3 regions of the Paenibacillus sp. FSL R7-0333 genome follow, and region 1 is predicted to be linked to each of the others. Evidence: riboswitches for the same ligand, from Rfam matches in the RefSeq annotation. Region 1 holds a riboswitch; each other region holds the start of a gene.
What was found. Region 1 has a riboswitch for cyclic di-AMP ahead of MKY86_RS15890 (APC family permease). Riboswitches for the same ligand answer to the same signal wherever they lie in the genome.

Region 1 (7,367 bases):
TTAAACGTTCCGACATGATAAACACTCCTTAGATTTTTTAATATATACATCCCTGTATTACGCTTTCGATGTGGCCAAAAGATATAAAAAGTACGGTGCTCCAATAATCGCCACTACGATACCAGTAGGTACCTCCGCAGGCTGCAGGATCCAGCGACCGATCGTATCTGCCGTAAGCAGCAGCAGGGCTCCGATCAGGGCAGCCGCAGGCAGCAGGATCTGATGGCGCGGGCCGACCAGCCTGCGGGCCAGGTGCGGCGCAATTAGCCCGACAAAACCAATGCTGCCGCTTACCGATACACAGGCTCCTGCCAGCGCAACAGCCGCAGCCAGCAGCCACCGCCGTTCCCGTTCGAGCGGCAGGCCCAGTCCCTTGGAGAGCTCATCGCCCAGATTCAGTACGTTGAGCACCCGGGCTTTGTAAAATGCGAACGGCAGCAGGATCAATATCCAGGGTAGCAGGGCCAGCACAAACCGCCAGTCTCCGCCCCAGATTTTGCCGGCCAGCCAGATAGCTACGAACTGATAATTCTGCGGGTCGAGTCTTAATGACAAAATAAGCTGAAAAGCGTATATCCCGGCACCCACAGCAATCCCGATCAGGATCAGCCGTGTCGGCGAGAGCCCATCCTCCCTCCTGTAAGACAGGAAGTAGATCAGTGTTGCAGTAAGCGAGGCCCCTGCAAGCGCCAGTAGCGGAAGCACGAGGATCGGAGCTGCTGTAGTAGCCGGTACAAAGGAGATAAAGATCAGAACGGCGAATCCGGCTCCGGCATTGATCCCCAGGGTGGAAGGCTCAGCCAGAGCATTACGCGACAAGCCTTGCAGAATTGCACCGGCTACCGCGAAGCCTGCACCAATCAGCAAGGAGATCACGATGCGCGGCAGCCGGAAATCAAACAAAATCAGCTGCTGCTGCTTGGTGCCGTTGCCGGATAGGGTATGTAGAACTTCGAGCGGTGACAGACGCATTAAGCCGGTATTCATACTGACCAGAAACAGAATGACGATAAGCACAGCAAGCAGTGTCAGAATACCAGCCTCTCTGGAATGGCGTGGTTTGGCCGGGGGGAATGAGGTGGAACGGTTCATTTCAGCTCCCCCTTGCGTTTGCTGGCCAGATAGATGAAGAACGGTACGCCGAATACTGCAATTAAGGCACCTATTGGTGTTTCGTATGGCGCATTAATCATCCTGGCCGCAATATCGGCCACCAGGACCAGAATGCTTCCAAGGACTGCTGAGCAGGGAATAATCCAGCGGTAGTCAACCCCGACGAGGTAACGCGTAATATGCGGAATCATTAATCCGACAAAAGCGATCGGCCCCACCGTGGAGACTGCCGCTCCGGCGAGGATGACGACAATAATCATCCCTGCAGTCTGTACCAGACCGGTGCGCTGTCCGAGACCTGCTGCAACATCCCTGCCCAGGCTCAGTAGCGTAATCGAACGCGACAACATCAGCGCACCGATCAGGGCCGCCGCGACCCAAGGAGATATTACCTGCAGCTGCTTCCAGCTCGCTCCGCCAATCCCCCCGGCCATCCAAAAGGCGATATCTTGGGAGAGGCTGAACAGGATAGCAATGCCCTGGCTGACCGCCAGCAGCATGGCGCTTACTGCCGCACCGGCGAGGGTCAGCCGAAGCGGGGTCAATCCGCTATGGGAGAGCGAACCGATCCCGAATACCAGCAGTGAGGCCACAGCCGCTCCAAGGAAGCAGTACAGCATGATGTACGCGAAGGATAATGTTGGCGCGAAGGCAAAAGCCAGGGCCAGTCCAACGCCCGCACCTGCATTAAGACCAAGCAGTCCGGAATCCGCCAGCGGGTTGCGGGTCATCCCCTGCATAATCGCACCGGCAACGGCAAAACATGCGCCGACCAGCGCTCCTGCGGCAGCCCGGGGAATCCGCAGCTCCCGGATGACCTGATGCTGGGGCAGCTCCGGATTAAACCGGAACACCGCCTCCCATACGGTAACCAGCCGGATATCCGCCGCACCGACCGATACGGATACCATCAGGCCGAAGACAATCGCTGCTATTCCCAGCACCAGAATAACAGCAGCGGCAAGCGGCCGCGACCGGACAGATGTGTTCCCTTCAACAGAAGGAGCTTGTAGAGCAGAATCTGTGGATGAAGCCATATGCCGTCTCCTTATCAGGATTATTAGGGAAATATAGATGATTATGATTCTCATTATCGCAAAGATATGAATATTGTTCAACTTAAAAAAGAGGCAGGCTTCTATATCCTGAGGATATAAAAGCCTGCACTATTCTCCGGCCGGTAAAGAACCTATTTTACAAAACTGCTCAGAATATCATCGATGGTCTTGGAATTGGCTATAGGGCCGCTGTACAGCCAACTGGTATCTTTGCCGAATTCATGAACATTCCCTGCCTTAACGGCCGGAATTCCCTTCCAGACTGCACCTTCTGTAATCTCAGCTCCGCTTGCCTTGTCACTATTCACCAGAATGATATGCTCTGCAGTCAGCTCAGATAATTTCTCCAGTGAAATCGGGTTCCACGGTGCTCTGGATTCTGCAGGAATGTCGGTCACGAGATTTGGGAGCTTCACTCCAAGATCGCCATACAATACCGCACCGCTGCTGCGGGTCTCGTCCACGATGAAGAAATTCTTAGACACCAGCCACAGGACCGCTACTGAATCATCACCAATCGCCTCAGATACAGCCGCTTTGGCCGAAGCCGCTTTCTGGTCATAGTCTGCAATAGCCTTCTCCGCTTCCGGTGTCTTATTGAGCAGCTCACCGATCTTGAGCAAGGCCGCACGCCAGTCACTGCTGACCTCATCGCCGAGTACATAGGTTGGTGCAATCTTATTCAGCTGGTCATAAAGACCGTTCTGAACCGAGCCCTCCGACTGGACGATGTGAAAATCCGGCGTGAAGCTGGTAACCGCTTCAAGCGGCAGGTCATAGCTGATCGGCGGAACATCCTTAAGCTCAGCAGCGAGGTAAGCCTGAGTACCATTCTTCGTAGACCACTGGGCAACCGGAGTCACGCCGAGTGCTACCAGATAATCCTCCAGATAAGAAGCAATTACACGCTGCGGATTAGCGGGAACGGTCACCTTATGTCCCATTGCATCCGTTACGGTCTTCTCCACAGCGGGTGCTGCAGTTGCTGCAGGTACCGCTGTGGCCTCCGCAGTCGCTTCTGCGGTTGCCGCAGGTGCGGTGCCTGATCCACCGTTACTGCCTGCGTTGCTATTATTATTTCCGCAAGCGGACAGCAGCAGTGTTGTAGTCATAAGTCCGGCCACCGCCAGCTTCCCGCTTCTTGATCCTTGCAGGTTGAACGAAAACATTGAATACCCCTCCAGTATGTTACCCTCATGATTGGCAAAAGCCCTGTTACCTTCATCTTGTCTATACTGATGATATTGATTCTCATTCTCTATGTCAACCAATAACTTATAATAACGACCAAACGGCCGTCTCCGCATCAAGCAGAAACAGCCGTCTTCCTATAATCTTCTATATTATTTATGCAGATGGAAAGGAACCGTGGCGATGACAATGTCCTTCTGATTCATGAGATAAGAGCGGATGAACAGGCTGGTCTGATTATGCAGCACCGCCTGCCACCAGTGCTTGGTCACGAATTGCGGAATCAGGACGGTAATATGATCGGTTGAAGAGGTCTTCCACTCTACTGTATCGATGAACTTCACCAGCGGGCGGATAATGCTGCGGTAGCGGGAGCGCAGGACGATTAGGCGTACGCCGGGGTTCCACTCCTCCCACTTCTGCTCCATCTTGTGAATCTCTTCTTCATCGAAGCCCACATATACAGCGACCACATTATCGGTCAATGACTTCGCATAGCTGATCGAATGCAGTACAGCGCGAGTCACACCGGCGACCGGAACGACTACGGTGCTTCCTTTGATACAAGGCTTATCGGTAGCCGGACAGATCCGCAGCTGATCGGCAATATTCATATAATGGCGGTGAATCCGGTGGAACACGATGATAACAGCCGGCAGGAAGATAAAGGCCATCCACACGCTGGAGAATTTAGTGATTATGAAAATCAGGGTGATCGTTAATGTAGTGAGCATCCCCACCGTATTGACGGCGAACTTGCTCTGCCAGCCTTTCGGCTTCGTTCTGTACCATTGGACCATCATGCCCAGCTGCGACAGCGTGAACGGAATGAATACCCCTACTGCATATAATGGAATGAGTCCTTCCGTATTCCCGTGAAACGCCGCCACCAGCACAGCCGACATGACACCGAGGAAAATAATACCGTTGGAGAAGCCCAGCCGGTCGCCGCGCACCATGAAGGCATGGGGCAGATATTTGTCTTTGGCGAACATGAACGCCAGCAGCGGGAAGGCTGAGTACGCCGTATTGGCTGCCAGGAACAGGATAACCGCCGTAATCCCCTGAATGAAGAAGTACAGTCCGCCGCGGCCGAAGGTAGATTCGGTAATCTGTGAGACCACCGTGGCCTTCTCATCAGGCATGATACCGTACCAGTAAGCGAGCAGCGTAATACCTGTGAACATTACCCCGAGAATGAGGCCCATGAGCATCAGCGTTTTGGCTGCATTTTTCTCCGCGGGCGCTTTGAAGTTAGGAATAGCATTGGAGACCGCTTCTACCCCGGTCAGAGCCGAACAGCCGGAGCTGAAGGCCTTCAGCAGCAGGAACATACTCACGTTCGATACCGCCGAGCCAATCTCAGGAACATGGGCATGGGCGCCGCCGGTCATATATTTGAAGACCCCCGAGATGATGAGCACGAAGATGGAAACAACGAACAGATAGACCGGGATAGCGATGAAGGAGGCCGATTCGGTCACTCCCCGCAGGTTAACAATTGTTAAGAGCACGATAACAGATACCGCTATGAGGACAGTATGATTATGCAGACTTGGAAAAGCTGAAGTGATTGCATCCGTCCCCGCCGAGGCACTTACCGCCACCGTCAGAATGTAATCCACCAGCAGAGAGCCGCCGGCCAGTAAGCCGGTATGAACCCCTAGATTGCTTTTGGCGACAATATACGCGCCCCCGCCTTGGGGATAAGCGAAGATCGTCTGCCGGTAGGACAGAATCAGAATAGCCAGCAGGCCCAATACGGCTAATGCAATTGGCAAGGAGTACCAGATAGCGGTGAACCCGGCGGCCACCAGTACAATCAGAATTTGTTCTGTTCCGTAGGCTACAGACGAGAGCGCATCAGAAGACAGGACAGCCAGTGCTTTCACCTTGGATAACTTTTCATGATCGAGTTCGTTCGACTTCATCGGACGCCCGATCAATAGTCGTTTTACCTTGCTTACCATTGTAGTAACAGTTCCTCTCTTGGTTAAGTTGAAATGGGCTTTCCCTGCGCTGTTTTCATAAGTGGATTTCATAAATGCAGGCACCAAAATAAGCATACGGAAATGATCCGCATGCCTTAGTGTGCATGGTCATTATCCCACTAGTGGCTTACGAGGTTAGCTGGCGGATTCGGACTGTGGTAGCCCTACGGTTACAGGTCAGGTAGCCTGCTCCGATTCACCCCTTTTGGCCTTGGCCAAAGTGTGGTTCCCCCGTTTTTCCTTCCGGAAAATTCAGCGCATATTCAACTTCTCACAAGGACTAATATTAAGCTACAACACGTCTTCCGTAAAGCGTGGAAACAAATGAAAAAAGAATGAAAAGCACTCAAAACAACCAAATCCATCATCCGGTATGTCTTGATCTTTCATTCTCTTTCATTATCCCTTTACCACGTGATTTTACAGGGTTTTTGCCTATTATTTTTTGCTAAAATTAAGGGTATTCTCTTCTCTTCCTTCTGCCCGTCAGCTTCTTACTCTGCCGGCTCCTCTTTGCGTCCTGTCCAGAGCAGAATGGAGATTAAGGCAAAGGCTATAAGTGCAAGCAGAGGGATCGTTATAAATCCGAACCAGTTCAGATAATCCTTGTTGCACGGTACGCCGATGGTGCAGGGAAGCACCTTGCTGAGCGCCGGAATTTTCTGCTCCGCATAATGATAAATAGAGATGCTCCCGCCGATCAGACTAAGGGGAAGCACGTAAGGAATGATCCGCTTGTCCGCCCGGTAGGTGGCGATCCCCAGCAGGAACAGCTGCGGGTACATGAAGATCCGCTGGAACCAGCACAGCTTGCAGGGCTCGTAATGCAGGACCTCACTGAGATACAGGCTTCCCGCTACAGCAACCACACAGACGAACCAGGCCAAGTAGAGACAGTTACGCCGGCAGAAGGCAGAGAAGGCGGTCATTGGGCGGCCCCTGCTCCCGCTGCTGCTGCCTGAATCTGGGCGTCAATCGCCTCCAAATTGAAAGGCTCCTTCACCTTGATGCCGTTCACGTACAAGGATGGCGTATTCGTTACGCCCGTATCGGAGCCAAGCTGAATATCCCGGTCCAGCTCCTTCTCATAGGTGCGGTCATCAATATCCTTGCGCAGCAGATCATAATCCACCGGCAGTTCCAGCTGCTTGGCGAGACTCACCATGAAGTCAGGCGTAGCCCATTCCTCCTCTTCATTCCCCTGATTGGCATAGATCGCATCGAAGTACTTCCAGAACGCTTCCTGGTTCTGATGATACACCGATAGGGCTGCCAGGGAGGCCGTTCTCGAATCCTTACCGATGAAGGCCAGATTCACGAAATAGAAGGCTGCTTTATTCTGATCTACATAGCCCTGAACGATCTGCGGCTTGATGACACCGGTGAACTGGGCGCAAGCCGGACATTTGAAGTCGCCGAATTCCACTATTTTGACCGGAGCATCCTCCTTGCCAAGCCGCATCATTTCACTGTAATTGAAGGCAACCGGCGTGCTGTCTGTGCCGGCAGGCGAAGAGTCCTTGGAAGCAAGCATGAATAAGCCTACAAAAATAATAATAACGATGGCCACCGTACTCACGATCAGAATTCTCGTTTTCTGCTTCTGCTGCTCCTGCTCTGCCCTGCGCTTCTCCTGCTTGCTCATTTGGGGAGCCATGACACGGTTCTTTTTCGTTTTGCTCAAAGAGAGTTCCTTTCCGTCCTCTGGACTGTCGTGATAAAAGAATAGTTACTTTCAAATTATATAATGTTAACTCTCTTGTTGGCAATCGCTGTCTTATACGGCTTCATTCTCCTCTGCTGACTCCCCCTCCCCTGTATCCTTGCCGAAAAATACTTCCGGGGAATCCTCTTGCGACTGCAGCTTAATTCTGAAGAAGAATTGTGTGCCGCCCCCTTCTGCCGGCTCTGCCCAGATCTCTCCTTGCATCAGGTCCACCAGCTTCTTGCAGATCGCAAGCCCCAGACCCGTACCCGGGTACTTGCGGGTATGCGACCCGTCCACTTGTGAGAA
Region 2 (7,367 bases), 3.7 Mb from region 1:
CCTGATCAATAATGACAGGCGATACATTGTTCAGATCAATCGAGCCTGCACCGAAGCCTTTATGCTTGGCTCTGGCGTTCACAATATTCAAGGCAATTTGTTTTTTGCCCTCCGGTTGTACGTTATCCACATGTGCACATCCTTTCCATTCACTAATTATTTAATTTTAGCTAATAATGCGGCGATTGCAAACATATACATCCCGTAGATGCTTGTCACGGGAGGAATCATAGTATGAAGCCACATTCATTAAGGTATACCCTCATCTTCGCAGTCCTGGCTGTCCTCACCTTGCTTGGAGGCGGAATATGGTTTCTGTCAGGGCATAGCCCTGCCGTATGGACTGCCTCTGTTCCAAAAGAGGCCAAGTCCCCCGCCATTATCCCCCGGCAGCAGCCCGTGCAGTCCGATCTTTCAGATACGATCTACACATCGGAGACAGAGGCTTTAAGCCAGCGCGTGGTTGAATATCACATGGATGTGGAGCTCCTGCCTGATAAGGAGACCCTGGTCGCCTCCGAGACGCTGACCTGGACCCATCCGGGCGCAAAGCCGGTCCAGGAGCTCTACTTTCATCTGTATCCCAATGCATTCTCATCCGCCGGCACCACCTTCATGAAGGAGTCCGGGGGCACGCTTCGCGGTGACACCATGCCTGCTGGGGGTTACGGGAGCATTACCCTGACAGATTTGCGGACCTCCGAGGGCATTTCGCTGATGCAGCGCACCCAATATGTGCAGCCGGACGACGGCAATGTCAATGACAGAACACTGCTCAAGGTCCATCTGCCGCAGCCGGTGAACGGCGGCGAGAGCGTTACGGTAAGGCTTAAATTCGAAGTCAAGCTGCCGAAAATTTTCGCCCGGATGGGAACCGCTGGCGACTTCGTGATGGCCGGCCAGTGGTTTCCGAAGCTTAGCGTCTATGAGCCTGCCGGCAGAAGAGGACTCAAGGAAGAAGGCTGGAACCTGCATCAATACCACGGCAACTCCGAGTTCTACAGTGATTTTGGAATTTACAATGTATCGATTTCTGTCCCGCCCGAGTATAAGGTCGCCGCAACCGGGTTCCCGGTGAGAGACGCCAAGGTGGTGAAGGGGCGCAAGATCTATCAGTTCTATGCAGATGACGTCCACGACTTCGCCTGGGCGGCATCGCCTGATTTCGTGGTTGCCGAGAAGGCCTTCTCCGCGCCGCAGGTGCCCGGGGTGAAGATTAAGCTCTATCTGGACCCGCTGCATAAGCATCTCCAGGAGCGTTACTTTCAGGCGGCTGAGGCTGCACTGATGGCATTCAGCAAGTGGTACGGCCCTTATCCCTACTCTACCTTATCGATTGTTGTCCCGCCGGAGTCCGGCAACGGGGCCGGAGGCATGGAGTATCCGACCCTGATTACCGCCTTCGGCGCCACGGACACTTCACCGGGCACCTCCCTGGAGCGCACGATCATCCATGAGATCGGGCACCAATATTTCTACGGTCTGGTGGCCAGCAATGAATTCGAAGAAGCCTGGCTGGATGAGAGCTTCACCTCTTATGCCGAAGACCGGCTGATGGAACAGGAATACGGTGTGGTCTCAAGCCTCCCGCTGCAGTCCAGCCTGGTCTCCTCTTCACAGCCGCTTAAGCTGGAGACCTGGAAATACACCGGTGATGACGCCTACACGCGCAATGTATACATCCGGGGCAAGCTGGTGCTGAAGGATATCGAACGCATCGCCGGGACCAAGAATATGGACGCCATCCTCGCCGCCTATGCCCGCAAATACCGCTTCCAGCATCCGACCACCGCCGACTTCCAGAAGGTTGTGGAGAAAGTGACCAAGCAATCCTGGCAGACGTATTTTGAGCGGTATGTCTATAGCGGGGGGGCACCCGACTTCGCAGTTGACGATATCAGGCTCACCGTCAGACGGGACAACAGTGACGGCGGGGGGAGCCGCTATAGCGCTGTGGTTGATGTAAGCAATAAGGGCAGCCTGTACCCCGATGTTCCCGTGAAATTCACCTTCGCAGACGGGTACACGGTACAGCAATACTGGAATGGCGAGGGTAAGGCTACTTCCTTTGAGTTAGCGTATAAAGCGCCGCTGGTCTCCGCAGAGATCGATCCGGGGCATTCCATTCTGCTGGAGAGCAGGCATCTTAATAATTTCAGAATGGCGGAGCTTGAGCCGCGTACACTCTCCCGCTGGACGCTTAGTGCATCAACTCTGCTTGAAACCCTGCTCGGAACTCTTGTCTGGTGAGGTGAAGGAATGGTGAAAAGTTCAATTGCCCGCGGTTGGATCAGCATGAAAGAGCAATTCTATATATTGATTCTGCTATTTATCTACCGGCTGTTCTGGGGATATTTCCTGTACAAATTCATTAAAAGCGCGGTTGTCCCCGTCCTGCTCCGCTACCCGGATGCGAATGCCGGCGGCAGCGGAATAGGCAGGCTGCTGTATTATATCGAGGGGCAGACCGCGCTGCGCACCGACTCCGCCGTCCAGCACTGGCTGTGGATGCTGCTTGCGCTGACAGTGCTAAGGCTGCTGGTGACTCCCTTTATCCGTGCAGGGCTGCTGCACGAGCTTCACCAGGAGCGCGACGGAGCGCGGGGACTGTTCTTTTTTCCCGGAATGAGAAAATATGGGCTGCCGGTGCTGGTGTTCAGCCTCATCGAATGGGCGCTAACCCTCCTGCCGCTCTATTGGCTGCTTCCGCGTATGTACCGTCATCTGCTCAGCGGCGTTCTCGATGTCCAGCTTCTGCTGAAGCTGGTGCCTTATGTGCTGGGCTGGCTGCTCTATCTCTTCCTTGTCCGCAAGCTTCTGCTCTATATGCAATTCGGCTATACCGCCGGTACCGGCATGTTCTCCTCACTGCTGATCTGCCTGAAGATGCTGATGCCTTCGATCGGTATATCCATCGTTCTGGGGGCGGGAAGCCTGGCCGTAATTCTGCTCTGCAGCGCCTCTGCTCTGTTCTATCCCGGATTGCCGGCCCTTATGCTCCGCCAGGCAGCTCCGCTGCCCTCCACGCTGTTCGATATGTGGGGAATCGCTGCCCAATACCACCTCTGGTCCAGTAAATCATTTCCACAATAATAAGCTGCTGAAGCGGCATACTAAAGAGAGTCACAGCCCCTCTATCCGGGAGCGGGACTCTTTTTTGCTTGAACAGAGGACAAAAGCATTTGCAAAAGGGGAAATCCTCTGATACAATGATGGCTGTACCAGTAGTAACAAAGTTGTAATCTTTCAAGCAAAATATTCCGTAACTCTTGCAATTTAAGCAATACCGATAAGTCACTGTTCTGGTGCATAAAACGCCGAATTCCCTGCACCGGGAAGTGGGGGAACCATATTTTGGGTGAATTGATCTCGCTTTAAAGGGGTCATAGGGGAACCTTCTACCGAATCCTTAAGCTAACCTCGCAGGCCCTGGAAGGAGTACATCTTTTGATTAGTCAGAATTTCAAGAAAAAATGCACCGCAGCAGCGCTGGGTCTTGTGATGGTATTCACACTCGGAGCGGGCAGTGCCTTCGCAGATTCCAAAATGGATACTGTGATTTCAAAAACCATTGGAACGTCGTATAAAACCGGGGGCACAACCACCAGCGGCTTCGACTGTTCCGGATTTACCAAGTATGTGTTCAAGAATGTCGGGCTTACCTTGCCCCGTACCTCCAAAGCACAGTTCAAAGTTGGAACAAGTGTATCCAAGAGCAATCTGCGTTCCGGTGATCTCGTGTTCTTCAATACCCTGGGTAACGGAGTGTCCCATGTCGGTATTTATGTTGGAAACGGGAAGTTCGCACAGTCCTCGAGTTCACGTGGTGTAACCATCAGTTCGATGAGCCAGTCCTACTGGGCCAACCGCTACGTTGGCGCCAAACGAGTAATGAGCACAACAGCCTACCAAGCTGTCGCTTACGATTGAACCCTTGAAGCATACCCCGAATATTTCAGCCTCTAACAACTAAATGTAACTTATACGAGCCCGGGATGATTATTGCCGTAATCATTTCCGGGTTTTTCCTTTTCCTTATTCTACCTTTTACACCGAATTCGCAGCCTTGAAACAGCATTTTCTTGCAAAAATAAAGAAATTATCATATAAATTAACCCCTGCGCATAGATATGAGTCTTTCGAAAGGGCTATAACTCTAAAAAACAGCAAAAAAGATGCATTAATATGTTATAAGTGATTGCCAAGCGCCTTAGTCTTTGTTACAATTATCGCAGTGATCTTTTAGTAACATTTTTGTAATTATTGAATCGCTTTTAACAAAGGTTTTGTCATGTATTGAATGAACCGCTAATCCTAATCAACAGTCGTGCCGAGTTCCCTAATGAATTAGGGAAACGGGGGAACCACTTTGGGTGAATTGACCTCCTATTCTAAGAGGGGTCATAGGGGACCTTCAACCGAACCCTTAAGCTAACCTCGTAGGCATTGGAAGGGGTATTTACTTTTGAAGAAGAAGCTAGCAGCCGCAGTACTAAGCTTGTCCATTATCTTCACCATCGGAGCAGGAAGCGCTTTCGCGGATTCCAAAATGGATAAAGTGATCGACAAAGCCATCGGAACCAAATACGTGTCCGGCGGTACATCAACTAACGGGTTTGATTGCTCCGGATTTACAATGTATGTTTTTGATAAGATCGGCATTAACCTGCCCCATCAATCCGGCTCCCAATATCAGATGGGCACTGCCGTGTCCCGTGACGAGATGAGACCGGGCGACCTTGTATTCTTCAATACAAGCGGTAAGGGCATATCCCATGTTGGTATTTATGTTGGTGACGGCGAATTCGCCCATGCCTCTTCCTCACGTGGTGTAACCATCAGTTCGCTGAGTGACAGCTATTACGTCAACCGCTACGTTGGCGCCAAGCGAATCATGAGTACAGATGCCTACAAGACTGTAGCTTCGGATTCCCAAGACAACGATGATGTACAATAATCCTTTGTAACCTAACGCTCTCTTCCGAGATTTTTGCCGAAATCTTGGAGAAGGGCTTTTTTTGTCTATAAAATTACTTACCCCTCTCTATATTTGTAAAACACTGATTCTGCGCTTTCGGAAAATATATTTTGCCGTTTGTCAAGTTCCTGCATTTCCGTAAGGAAATTGCGTCGAAACTGGCTGTTTTTGTATATAATTAATAGAAGAAATGAATTTATGTCCCTTGGAAGGAGGCCTCCCCTAATGATTAGCTCCCCGCTAACCTTTTATGTGGTGCCTATGGAGCCGCAGCATGCCGCTGAGATCTGTGAGTGGAGCTACAAGCCTCCGTATAATATTTACGGCTGGATGTCCTGGGAGCAGATGCAGGCGCTGGGCGTGGAGTTCGGAGACCCGCAGCTGCGCAGCGAGCAATATGTGTCGGTTGTGAATGGAGAGGGGGATCTGTGCGGCTTCGCCCAGCTCTTTCCGATGGAGGGGGTAGTCCGGCTTGGAGTCGGAATGCAGCCCGATCTGTGCGGTCATGGAATGGGGCATCTGTTCATGAAGGCTATTGTGCAGGCAGCACGGTCGCGTTACCCGGAATGTGAGATCGACCTGGAGGTGCTGACCTGGAACCAGCGCGCCATCCGCGCCTACCAGAAATGCGGGTTCACTATAACGGATACCTATGAACGCCGCACTCCGACCGGCAATAAGCCTTTTTATTGCATGGTCTATGAGGAATAGCACCGGAGACAAGAGGGATTTGCAAAAAATGGATCATTTGTGTTCATTTTTTTGACACACATACTATGATAACGCTTCACCATCCGCTATAATGGAGACAGCAGCTCACATGGAGGGACGGATGCAGATGCAGAAATGGATCATGAGCGGTTTGTTTTTTGCCGCCTGTGCCTTTGCAGTAATCTTAATGTTTACCCTACCCGGTAAATCCGAGGTGGCGGAGCAGAACAAGCCGACCATGCCGGAGGTTGTGCTGGACGCTGCGGGCGCAGAAGCCACAGTGAAGGCCAATTGTATCTCCTGCCACGGAGACCAGCTTCAGGGCGGGGCGGGACCCAGCCTGCAGCAGGAAGGCGCTTCGCATGACGCAGCTCAGATCTACAGCATAGTCACCAAGGGCCGCGGACAGATGCCTCCCTTCAAAGACAGGCTGGCCCCTGAAGAGATTGCGAATGTAGCCCTATGGCTGGCCGAGAAGAAATAATCCGCAACCTGTACTCACACCTTGCTCCTCATTCTAAATGTATAATGCCCGTGACGAGGATAACGAACGATCCTTGCACGGGCATTTCTATTAATTAGATATTCCTGTTGTCTCCATAGGGGCCTTGTCCTCTAGCGGGTCTTCTCGAATGCCTCATTAAATTCATGCGCTTGGCGGAGATCAAGCTTCTCCACATCTGCAGCCAGCCGCAGAACAACCGTCTTGTAATCAATGGTGATATGCGGGTGATGGTCAAAGGCCTCCGAAATTGTCGCTACCTCATCCACAAAGGCAATTCCCTTCATATATTCACTGAACATATATTTGCGCACCAGCCTATCCCTCTCCAGCTTCCAGCCCTCAAGCTTGCCGATCTGCTCCTGCAGTTGTTCCTCAGTTAATTGCAATTCGTTTCCTCCCTTGCTAAGTTAACGGTTTCTTGAGCCTGCTCTTTCCTTCAAATAAAACATCCCTCAGCTTCTGAAAGTCCAAGGGATGTGCCAGGCCAAAGATTTTTGATTAAATGTATTCTGACATCCCAGCAATTAGTACTCCACTTCCAATTTTAACATGGCCGGATGCCCGGGACAAACCCGCTGCCGCATTTTTCCCCTGCTTTATACAAGAACGACTGAAGCCAGATCCTCATCGCCCAGCAGAATATTAATGCGGTGTGTTTCTTTATCGTACATCACAACTCCGCTGCCCACCTGAATGACCGGCTCGTTGCCCAGCGCGTAGAACAGGTCTTCCGCAAGCGCCTCCCAGACCTCCTGCCTCGATTCCTCCGGCAGATTCGTCCACTCTTCAGGCTCCATTTCAAAAAAAATGTACCCGTCTGCAATCCGTCCAACGGCTCCTGTCAGTTCAACCAGAATTTCACCGTAATCCCTGCCATGCTTAACTCCCACATCAATCACTCCGTTTTCTTCGCTGATGAATAATAACCTACCTTATCTATTATAGCCGAAAAAATCACTTCACAAAAAAGGGAATGATGTCGATAAAGAAGAATATACGTGATTTGGTTACGAACAGAGTGTTCTCCCGCGGTTCAAGGACGAATTACGCGGTTAGTCGATCACTTCTTAATTCTCATGGACGAGGTGCATAAATGGAAATCTCAACAATTCTAGGCCTGGTGTTTGGTCTGATCGCAGTAATCTGGGGGATGATACTCAAGCATGCTCCGCT
Region 3 (7,367 bases), 3.6 Mb from region 1:
TCCGCGCCAGCAGCAGAGATTCCACCAAGCTTCCGGGTGTCCAGAGGGCCGGGGCCCTTGGGGCCCTCCCTGCAGGGAGGGTTTGGGAGGGTAAGAATCAGAGGTTTAAGAATTAGATGTGAGGTTTAGGAAGCAGACAGGGTAGGAAAAAGGGGCATCCGGGGAAAGTCGCCGAAAATAGCGCAAAAAAATACCTCCCGCGCGAACGGGAGGCCAAGGAGATATAAAAAGGTTAGAATTAACAATTGGATTAGTTCCTATTATACCCTATTTATTTTAGTTTGTCACAGGGGTAGGGATAGCCGAAATGCATTCATGACAAACAATTTTACCTTTGAAGTAAGTTACATTCTCAGCATTGCCGCAGAAAATGCAAGCAGGCTCGTATTTCTTAAGCATGATCCGCTCACCGTCCACGTAAATTTCGAGCGCATCTTTTTCTCCAATGCCCAGGGTGCGACGCAATTCAATTGGAATAACGACCCGTCCAAGCTCATCTACCTTACGTACAATTCCTGTTGATTTCATCATTACAATCGTTGCTCCTCTCAATGTTCAAAAGCGTCATTATTCGACATTCTTCACTGTTTTATGATATTTATAATACCAACCATTCCCAAAACAGTCAACCTTTTTTCAGGCTAATTTTAAGAAATCTTTTGAGACCACATTTATTCCGCGTTTGATCGGGCAAATCACTCTTAAAAAGCTTATGAAGATGTTTGTCGATTTGGCAGTATATGAATCGCTAATATTCGACAAATAGCGACAATATATTATATAAAACAAGAAAAGGAGATGATTTCATGAAGCAACCACTGTCAGAAGAGAAGGTATTTAAGGACCCGGTTCACAACTACATCCACGTACAGGATACTATTATCTGGAGATTGATCAACACTAGGGAATTTCAGCGTCTGCGGCGCATCCGGCAGCTGGGCACCTCCTATTTGACCTTTCACGGGGCGGAACACAGCCGGTTCTCCCATTCTCTGGGGGTATATGAGATTACGCGGAGGATTATTTCCCAGTTTGAACGGAGCGGCTATAAGGACTGGATGCCGGAGGAGAGACTGCTTACCCTGTGTGCGGCACTGCTGCATGATTTGGGGCATGGCCCATTCTCCCATTCTATAGAAGAAGCTTTCGAAATGGATCATGAAGACTGGACCTGCCGTATCATTCTGGAGGATACAGAGATTACGGCTATTCTGCGTGATGTGGCTGAAGATTTCCCCGGTAAAGTAGCCTCGGTCATCTCCAAAACCTATGAGCATGAAATTGTTGTCAATTTGGTGTCGGGACCACTGGATGCGGACCGGATGGATTATCTGCTCCGGGATGCATATTATACAGGGGTGAATTATGGAACCATCGACATCGACCGGATTCTGCGGATGCTGCGCCCTTATGACGGCCGGGTGGTTGTGAAGGAATCGGGGATGCATGCGATTGAGGATTACCTGATGTCACGGTACCAGATGTACTGGCAGGTCTATTTCCACCCGGTAACCCGCAGCTCTGAGATTATTCTCAGGCAGATTCTCCGCCGGGCCAAGGAGCTGGTGCAGCAGCAGCATGCCTTCCGCTTCATGATTGAGCCCTTAAGTGATCTATTCAGCGGAGAGGTAACGGTAGGGCAGTACCTGCTGCTGGATGAAGCCTTGATGCAGACTGCCTTCATGCAGTGGACGCTGGAGGAGGATGACATCCTGAGCGACTTGTGCAGCCGGTTTATCCATCGTAAACTGTATAAATATGTGGAGATGGAGCATTTGGATTCTGACACGATTGACGAAATCCGCCGCAGCTTCGCCGGTGCGGGACTCCGGCCCGATTATGATCTGGAAATTGATTATCCCACCGATCTTCCCTATGATGTGTTCCGTCCGGGAGACGGCTTTGACAGCAAGCAGATCCTGCTTCTGGACAAGCATGACCGGCTGAGGGAAATCTCCGAGGTCTCGGATATTGTTCGCTCTATCAGTGGTATTCACCGCGGCAGATACCATCTGTATTTTCCGCAGGACAGACTGCAGAAAGCCCTTCCACAGCTGCCGCCGTCCATCGCAGAGATTTTTGCCAAATAAGCAGATCAAGCTTGGAATTATAGATACAATAACAGGCCGAAAGGATGTAATGTAATGCAGTTATTCGACACCCATACCCATCTGGATGCTCCACAATTCGACGAAGACCGCGAAGAGGTCATTGCCAGGGCGCTGGAAGCCGGCGTCAGCAAGATGATCAACATCGGTTTTAACCGGGATACGATACCGACTACCATGCAGCTTGCCGAGAAATATGATTATATTTATGCAGCCGTTGGCTGGCATCCCCAGGATGCCATCACGATGAAGGACGGAGACCTGGAATGGATCGCCTCCTTATGCGCTCATCCCAAGGTGGTTGCCATCGGCGAGATTGGACTTGATTACTACTGGGATACCTCTCCTAAGGATGTGCAGCATGAAGTATTCCGCAAGCAGATCGGGCTGGCCCGAGAGCTGAAGATGCCGATCTGTATTCATAACCGTGATGCTCATGAAGATGTGATCCGCATACTCCGTGAGGAGAAGGCGGGCGAGGTTGGCGGCGTAATGCACTCCTTCTCCGGGAGCTGGGAAAGTGCCAAGATGTGTCTTGATTTGGGCTTCCATCTTTCTTTTGGAGGACCGATTACGTTCAAGAATGCCCGGGTGCCCAAAGAGGTGCTTGCCCAGACTCCGCTGGACCGGCTGCTGATCGAAACTGACTCCCCATATCTGACTCCGCACCCCTTCCGGGGCAAGCGAAATGAGACCGCTCATGTGAGGCTGGTAGCGGAGGCGGCCGCGGCAATAAAAGGGATTGAATTACAGGAATTGGCGGAAATTACGTATGCGAACGCACTGGAACGATTTGGGATACTCTGAAAACAGGAGTAAAAGCGGCGAAAAATGAAGTATAGCGGATATATTAAACTTTTATGACGGAAAAACGGCCGATTATTACAATATTTTAATCATTTTTTTACGTAAACGTGGTTGAATCGTCCTTTACAACATGTATCAAAACAGGATATCATCTTTTCAGTGCAGTGAGCTGTTGTAACTGTGACAGTCACTAATTTCATGGATCGTCTCGCTGAGTCTCCGTATGGAGAACGGGGGAACCAATAATGCGCTGCCGCATGAACGTACAAGAGTACTGGCACAGAATTGCCGCAGGCATTATTTGATTTCTTTACGTGGTCTTTGGGGTGAATTTGAGGGCAACCGCCGTGAGCGGGTGACCTGAGATAGGGCGTCTCTCTTATGTCCGAACCCGACAGCTAACCCCGTAAGCGCAAGTAAGAGAGGAAACCTCGTGCATAAGCATTCCGACGTATTCGACACCGGGAAGCCACGAAAGAGTCCTCTATGAGCTCTTTTTAGGCTTCTTTTGTTTTGAATAATGAGAATGCTCCCGGCATACTGTTATATAACAGATCTCCGGAGTAACTATGCCGAGCAGGCGATCCATGAGCAGGAAACGCTGAAGCAAGTGCGGGCGTATCCTGTTGCAAACTCAAACCTAGTTTCGTCAGAAGTGATACAGTCACCTTGAACTAACTTGGACGACGGGGCTATGTAAGGAGGATGGAGAGAGTGGGCGTATTCCAACCAGAGGTATCCCATGATTCGCAATCATCCAGCAGGTCTTTCGCATTACGGTTGAAGCAAGTGAATCCCCGCGTAGTTTTACTTGCCGGTGTGGCATCGATTGTTATCGCACTGTTAATACTGCTGTACGTACACGGTCAGAGCAAAAAAGAAATTACCCTAGTAATAGACGGACAGGTACAGACACTGGAGACGCGGGAAACGCTGTTCAGTGATGTGCTGGCTAAGGAACAGATTTCGCTGCAGGCGCATGATGAATTATCTATTGGCCTTAGTGATGAAATAAAAGACGGCGACCGTATCGTGATTAACACTGCGCAGAAGTTCGCTCTTACCGTAGACGGAAAGACCGAGACGTTATTTACGACCGAGGATACCATTGGTGAGGCCATCGACAAGCTGGGCTACAGCCTGGAAGGCTTAGACAAGATTTACCCTTCGCTAGAAACCGCAGTATCTGCAGACATGGAAATCAAAATTGTCCGGATTAAAAAGCATGTGGTTCAACGGACAACTAATTTGCCTTTCCGGGTCATTAAGACAGCAGACCCCTCATTGACCAAGGGAACCGTAAGAGTGGCACAGGCAGGTAAGCCTGGCGTAATGGTCCAGCACATCGAGAAGATCTATCAAGATGGCGAGCTGGCATCCATGCGCATGATCGGCAAGGAAGTACAGACGGTTACCAAGGACAAAATCATTGCCATTGGAACCAAGCCGCTTCCTAAGCCCGTCGTAGTTACTGCCAAAGTTTCCATACCTGTAACAACCTCCAAGTCATCTAAAGCCAGCGCAAAGGCCAGCAATGTTACCAGTAAGGCTGGTGTGGATTTCGAGTACAAAAGAATGATCAAAAACGTATCCATGACTGCGTATTCGTCTCAGGAACCGGGTATTGGAACACGTACTGCCTCCGGCACACGCGTAACGGAAGGCCGCACTATAGCTGTAGATCCTAGTGTTATACCGATTGGCTGGTGGGTGTACATTGAAGGATTAGGGTTTCGCCGAGCAGAGGATACCGGCGGTGCCATCAAAGGCAACAAGGTGGATGTCTATTACGATTCACTGAGCCATGCCCGTAATTTCGGCCGCAAGTCGCGCACACTCTATGTGATCGGACCTGTGAAGCCGGAGCTGAACTAAACGTAAAGTCTTTTGCAAATTAGCGGTTAATACGATATAGTGAGGGAAGCACTTACGAAATTTTAGAGAGCTGCCGCTCATCACTTATACATTCTTTAGCCAAAAAGAAGGGGAGCGAATCCTCTTCTTTTTGCGTTCTGGAGTAAGGAGTAAAAATATTTATGATTAAAGAGCTAATTGTGGTTGAAGGGAAAAGTGATACCGTTGCCGTTAAGCGGGCGGTTGAGGCCGATACGATTGAAACCGGGGGTTCGGCAGTGGATAACAGGGTCATTGCCAAGATCAAGCTGGCCATGGAGCGCCGGGGTGTAATCATTCTTACCGACCCGGATCATGCCGGAGAGCGAATCCGCAAAATCGTCGCGGCCAAGGTGCCGGGCTGCAAGCATGCCTTCATCCCGGAGAAGGATGCAACCCGCAAAGGAGATATCGGAATAGAGAATGCTTCGCCTGAGGCTATCCGCCATGCGCTGGAGCATGTACATACCTCCTTCGAGGGGGCGCCGCCCATCATTGGGCTGGATGAGCTTATGGCCGCAGGGCTGATGGTGCATCCCCGGGCGGCTGAGCGCAGAATGCAGCTTGGCAATCTGCTCGGTATCGGTTATTGCAATGGCAAGCAACTGTACAAACGTCTGGCGATGTTCGGCATTACCCGCGAAGAATTCGCGCAGGCCCTCGCCCAAATTGATCAGGGAGGCATTACTTCATGAGCGGTATCGAGAATATCTCGTCCCCAACAAGAACCAAAGCGATAATTCAGCGTTACGGATTCTCCTTCAAAAAAAGCCTGGGCCAGAACTTTCTGATCGATCAGAATATTCTGGACAAAATTGTGGATGCCGCCGGTCTGGACAGCACAGCCGGTGCGCTTGAGATTGGGCCGGGGATTGGAGCACTGACGGAACGGCTGGCGTTGACGGCCGGGGCCGTCACTGCGGTAGAGATTGACCGCAGGCTGATCCCGATTCTTAGGGATGTCCTGTCGCCTTATCCCCATGTAAAGATCCGTAATGACGATGTGCTGAAGGTGAATCTGCAGGAGCTGTTCGCTGAGGATTTCGCGGGCAGGGACCGGGTTAGTGTCGTAGCTAACCTGCCGTATTATGTGACTACACCCATCCTCATGAAGCTGCTGGAGGAGAAGCTGCCGCTGGATAATATCGTGGTCATGATCCAGAAGGAGGTTGCCGAGCGTATGGCGGCGTCTCCGGGCGGCAAGGAGTATGGCAGCCTGAGTATTGCCGTCCAGTATTACAGCGAGCCTGAGCTGGTCTGTATGGTGCCGCGTACGGTGTTCATCCCGCAGCCTAACGTGGAATCAGCTGTGATCCGGCTGAAGGTCAGAGAACGTCCTCCGGTGGAGGTAGCCGACGAGCAGCATTTCTTTGGTGTGGTTCAGGCGTCCTTTACCCAGCGGCGCAAGACGATTGCCAATAATCTTAAGGCACGATTCTTCCCGGAAGAAGGGCGGGAGCGCCTGGAGGCGCTGCTCTCCGAAGCCGGCATTGAACCCTCGCGGCGCGGAGAGACGCTTAGCATTGAAGAGTATGCGCGGCTCAGTGCGGTTCTTCTGGCTGCAGGCATCGCATAGAATACAGAAAACCCTCCCGGCGGATGAACCAACCGGGGCCTTTGCCCATAACATGGGGTAGAGGTGGTGTTGTAATGAATCTAGGAGACTTGGTCATTCGTAAATCCTATGGCGGCGATGTGACCTTCCGGGTAGACAATATATTGCAGAATAGAGCAGTCATTAAAGGCACGGAGTTCCGTCTGCTGGCGGATTCCCCGCTGGAGGATCTGGTGCAGGTGCCTCCTACACGGGTTACCGAGCGGGGAGCGCGTGCGCAGATCAAGGCAACAGAATCTCTAACCTGGTTGCGTAAAGACCGGCAGGTGCAGAGCCAGCGAAGCGGAGAGAGCGTGTCGGGGTCCACGGGAACCTGGGGCCCATCTCCGAAGGAAGCGGCTTATTTTGAAGTGCCGGGTAAGGTCCTGCATTTGGATGGTGATGCACTCTATCTGAAGAAGAGCCTGAGCCTCTACGAGCAGCTGCGCATACCGGCTGAGGGACATCATGTCAACGAATCCAAAATGGCGGAGACGCTGTACCGTCTGCTGCCCCGTGTGCGTCCCGATATCGTAGTGATTACCGGCCATGATGGAGTACTTAAGCAACAGCAGAATTATGATCTGTACAGTCTGAGCAGCTATAAGAATTCACAGAATTTTGTGGCAGCCATCCGGGTGGCCCGTGAATATGAGCGGAATTTCGATGCTTTGACGATCGTAGCCGGAGCCTGCCAGTCGCACTTCGAGGCTCTCCTGGGCAATGGTGCCAACTTCGCCAGCTCCCCGGGCAGAATACTCATTCATGCCCTGGACCCGGTGTATATCGCGGCCAAGGCCTCTTTTACCTCTATCCGGGATACGGTGAACTTAAGCGATGTACTGAGCCATACGATCAGCGGCAATCAGGGGATGGGCGGAATAGAGACGCGGGGCAGCTTCCGGATCGGAATGCCTCAGCTGCAGAACCTGGCTACGCTGAAGGTAGCTCCTTCGGTGCTATAA

Region 2: it holds a riboswitch for cyclic di-AMP, as region 1 does, so the genes downstream of both, MKY86_RS32395 (C40 family peptidase) here and MKY86_RS15890 (APC family permease) in region 1, are expected to answer to the same signal.
Region 3: it holds a riboswitch for cyclic di-AMP, as region 1 does, so the genes downstream of both, MKY86_RS32045 (3D domain-containing protein) here and MKY86_RS15890 (APC family permease) in region 1, are expected to answer to the same signal.

The regions. Positions count from the first base shown of each region.
Region 1 covers NZ_JBBOBZ010000001.1:3,810,694-3,818,060, forward strand. The annotation lists gene MKY86_RS15870 (ABC transporter ATP-binding protein) at 1-16, opposite strand, end outside; gene MKY86_RS15875 (FecCD family ABC transporter permease) at 58-1,092, opposite strand; gene MKY86_RS15880 (FecCD family ABC transporter permease) at 1,089-2,150, opposite strand; gene MKY86_RS15885 (ABC transporter substrate-binding protein) at 2,303-3,340, opposite strand; gene MKY86_RS15890 (APC family permease) at 3,515-5,332, opposite strand; cyclic di-AMP (ydaO/yuaA leader) riboswitch at 5,462-5,621, opposite strand; gene MKY86_RS15895 (disulfide oxidoreductase) at 5,848-6,282, opposite strand; gene MKY86_RS15900 (thioredoxin domain-containing protein) at 6,279-7,037, opposite strand; gene MKY86_RS15905 (sensor histidine kinase) at 7,131-7,367, opposite strand, start outside.
Region 2 covers NZ_JBBOBZ010000001.1:7,507,920-7,515,286, reverse strand. The annotation lists gene MKY86_RS32415 (YwhD family protein) at 1-130, opposite strand, end outside; gene MKY86_RS32410 (M1 family aminopeptidase) at 235-2,250, shown strand; gene MKY86_RS32405 (hypothetical protein) at 2,260-3,093, shown strand; cyclic di-AMP (ydaO/yuaA leader) riboswitch at 3,306-3,444, shown strand; gene MKY86_RS32400 (C40 family peptidase) at 3,502-3,930, shown strand; cyclic di-AMP (ydaO/yuaA leader) riboswitch at 4,319-4,461, shown strand; gene MKY86_RS32395 (C40 family peptidase) at 4,466-4,957, shown strand; gene MKY86_RS32390 (GNAT family N-acetyltransferase) at 5,204-5,689, shown strand; gene MKY86_RS32385 (c-type cytochrome) at 5,817-6,173, shown strand; gene MKY86_RS32380 (4a-hydroxytetrahydrobiopterin dehydratase) at 6,305-6,580, opposite strand; gene MKY86_RS32375 (hypothetical protein) at 6,791-7,084, opposite strand; gene motA (flagellar motor stator protein MotA) at 7,288-7,367, shown strand, end outside.
Region 3 covers NZ_JBBOBZ010000001.1:7,435,860-7,443,226, forward strand. The annotation lists gene MKY86_RS32030 (AbrB/MazE/SpoVT family DNA-binding domain-containing protein) at 277-531, opposite strand; gene MKY86_RS32035 (HD domain-containing protein) at 807-2,090, shown strand; gene MKY86_RS32040 (TatD family hydrolase) at 2,145-2,915, shown strand; cyclic di-AMP (ydaO/yuaA leader) riboswitch at 3,115-3,343, shown strand; gene MKY86_RS32045 (3D domain-containing protein) at 3,630-4,790, shown strand; gene rnmV (ribonuclease M5) at 4,952-5,503, shown strand; gene rsmA (16S rRNA (adenine(1518)-N(6)/adenine(1519)-N(6))-dimethyltransferase RsmA) at 5,500-6,384, shown strand; gene yabG (sporulation peptidase YabG) at 6,459-7,367, shown strand.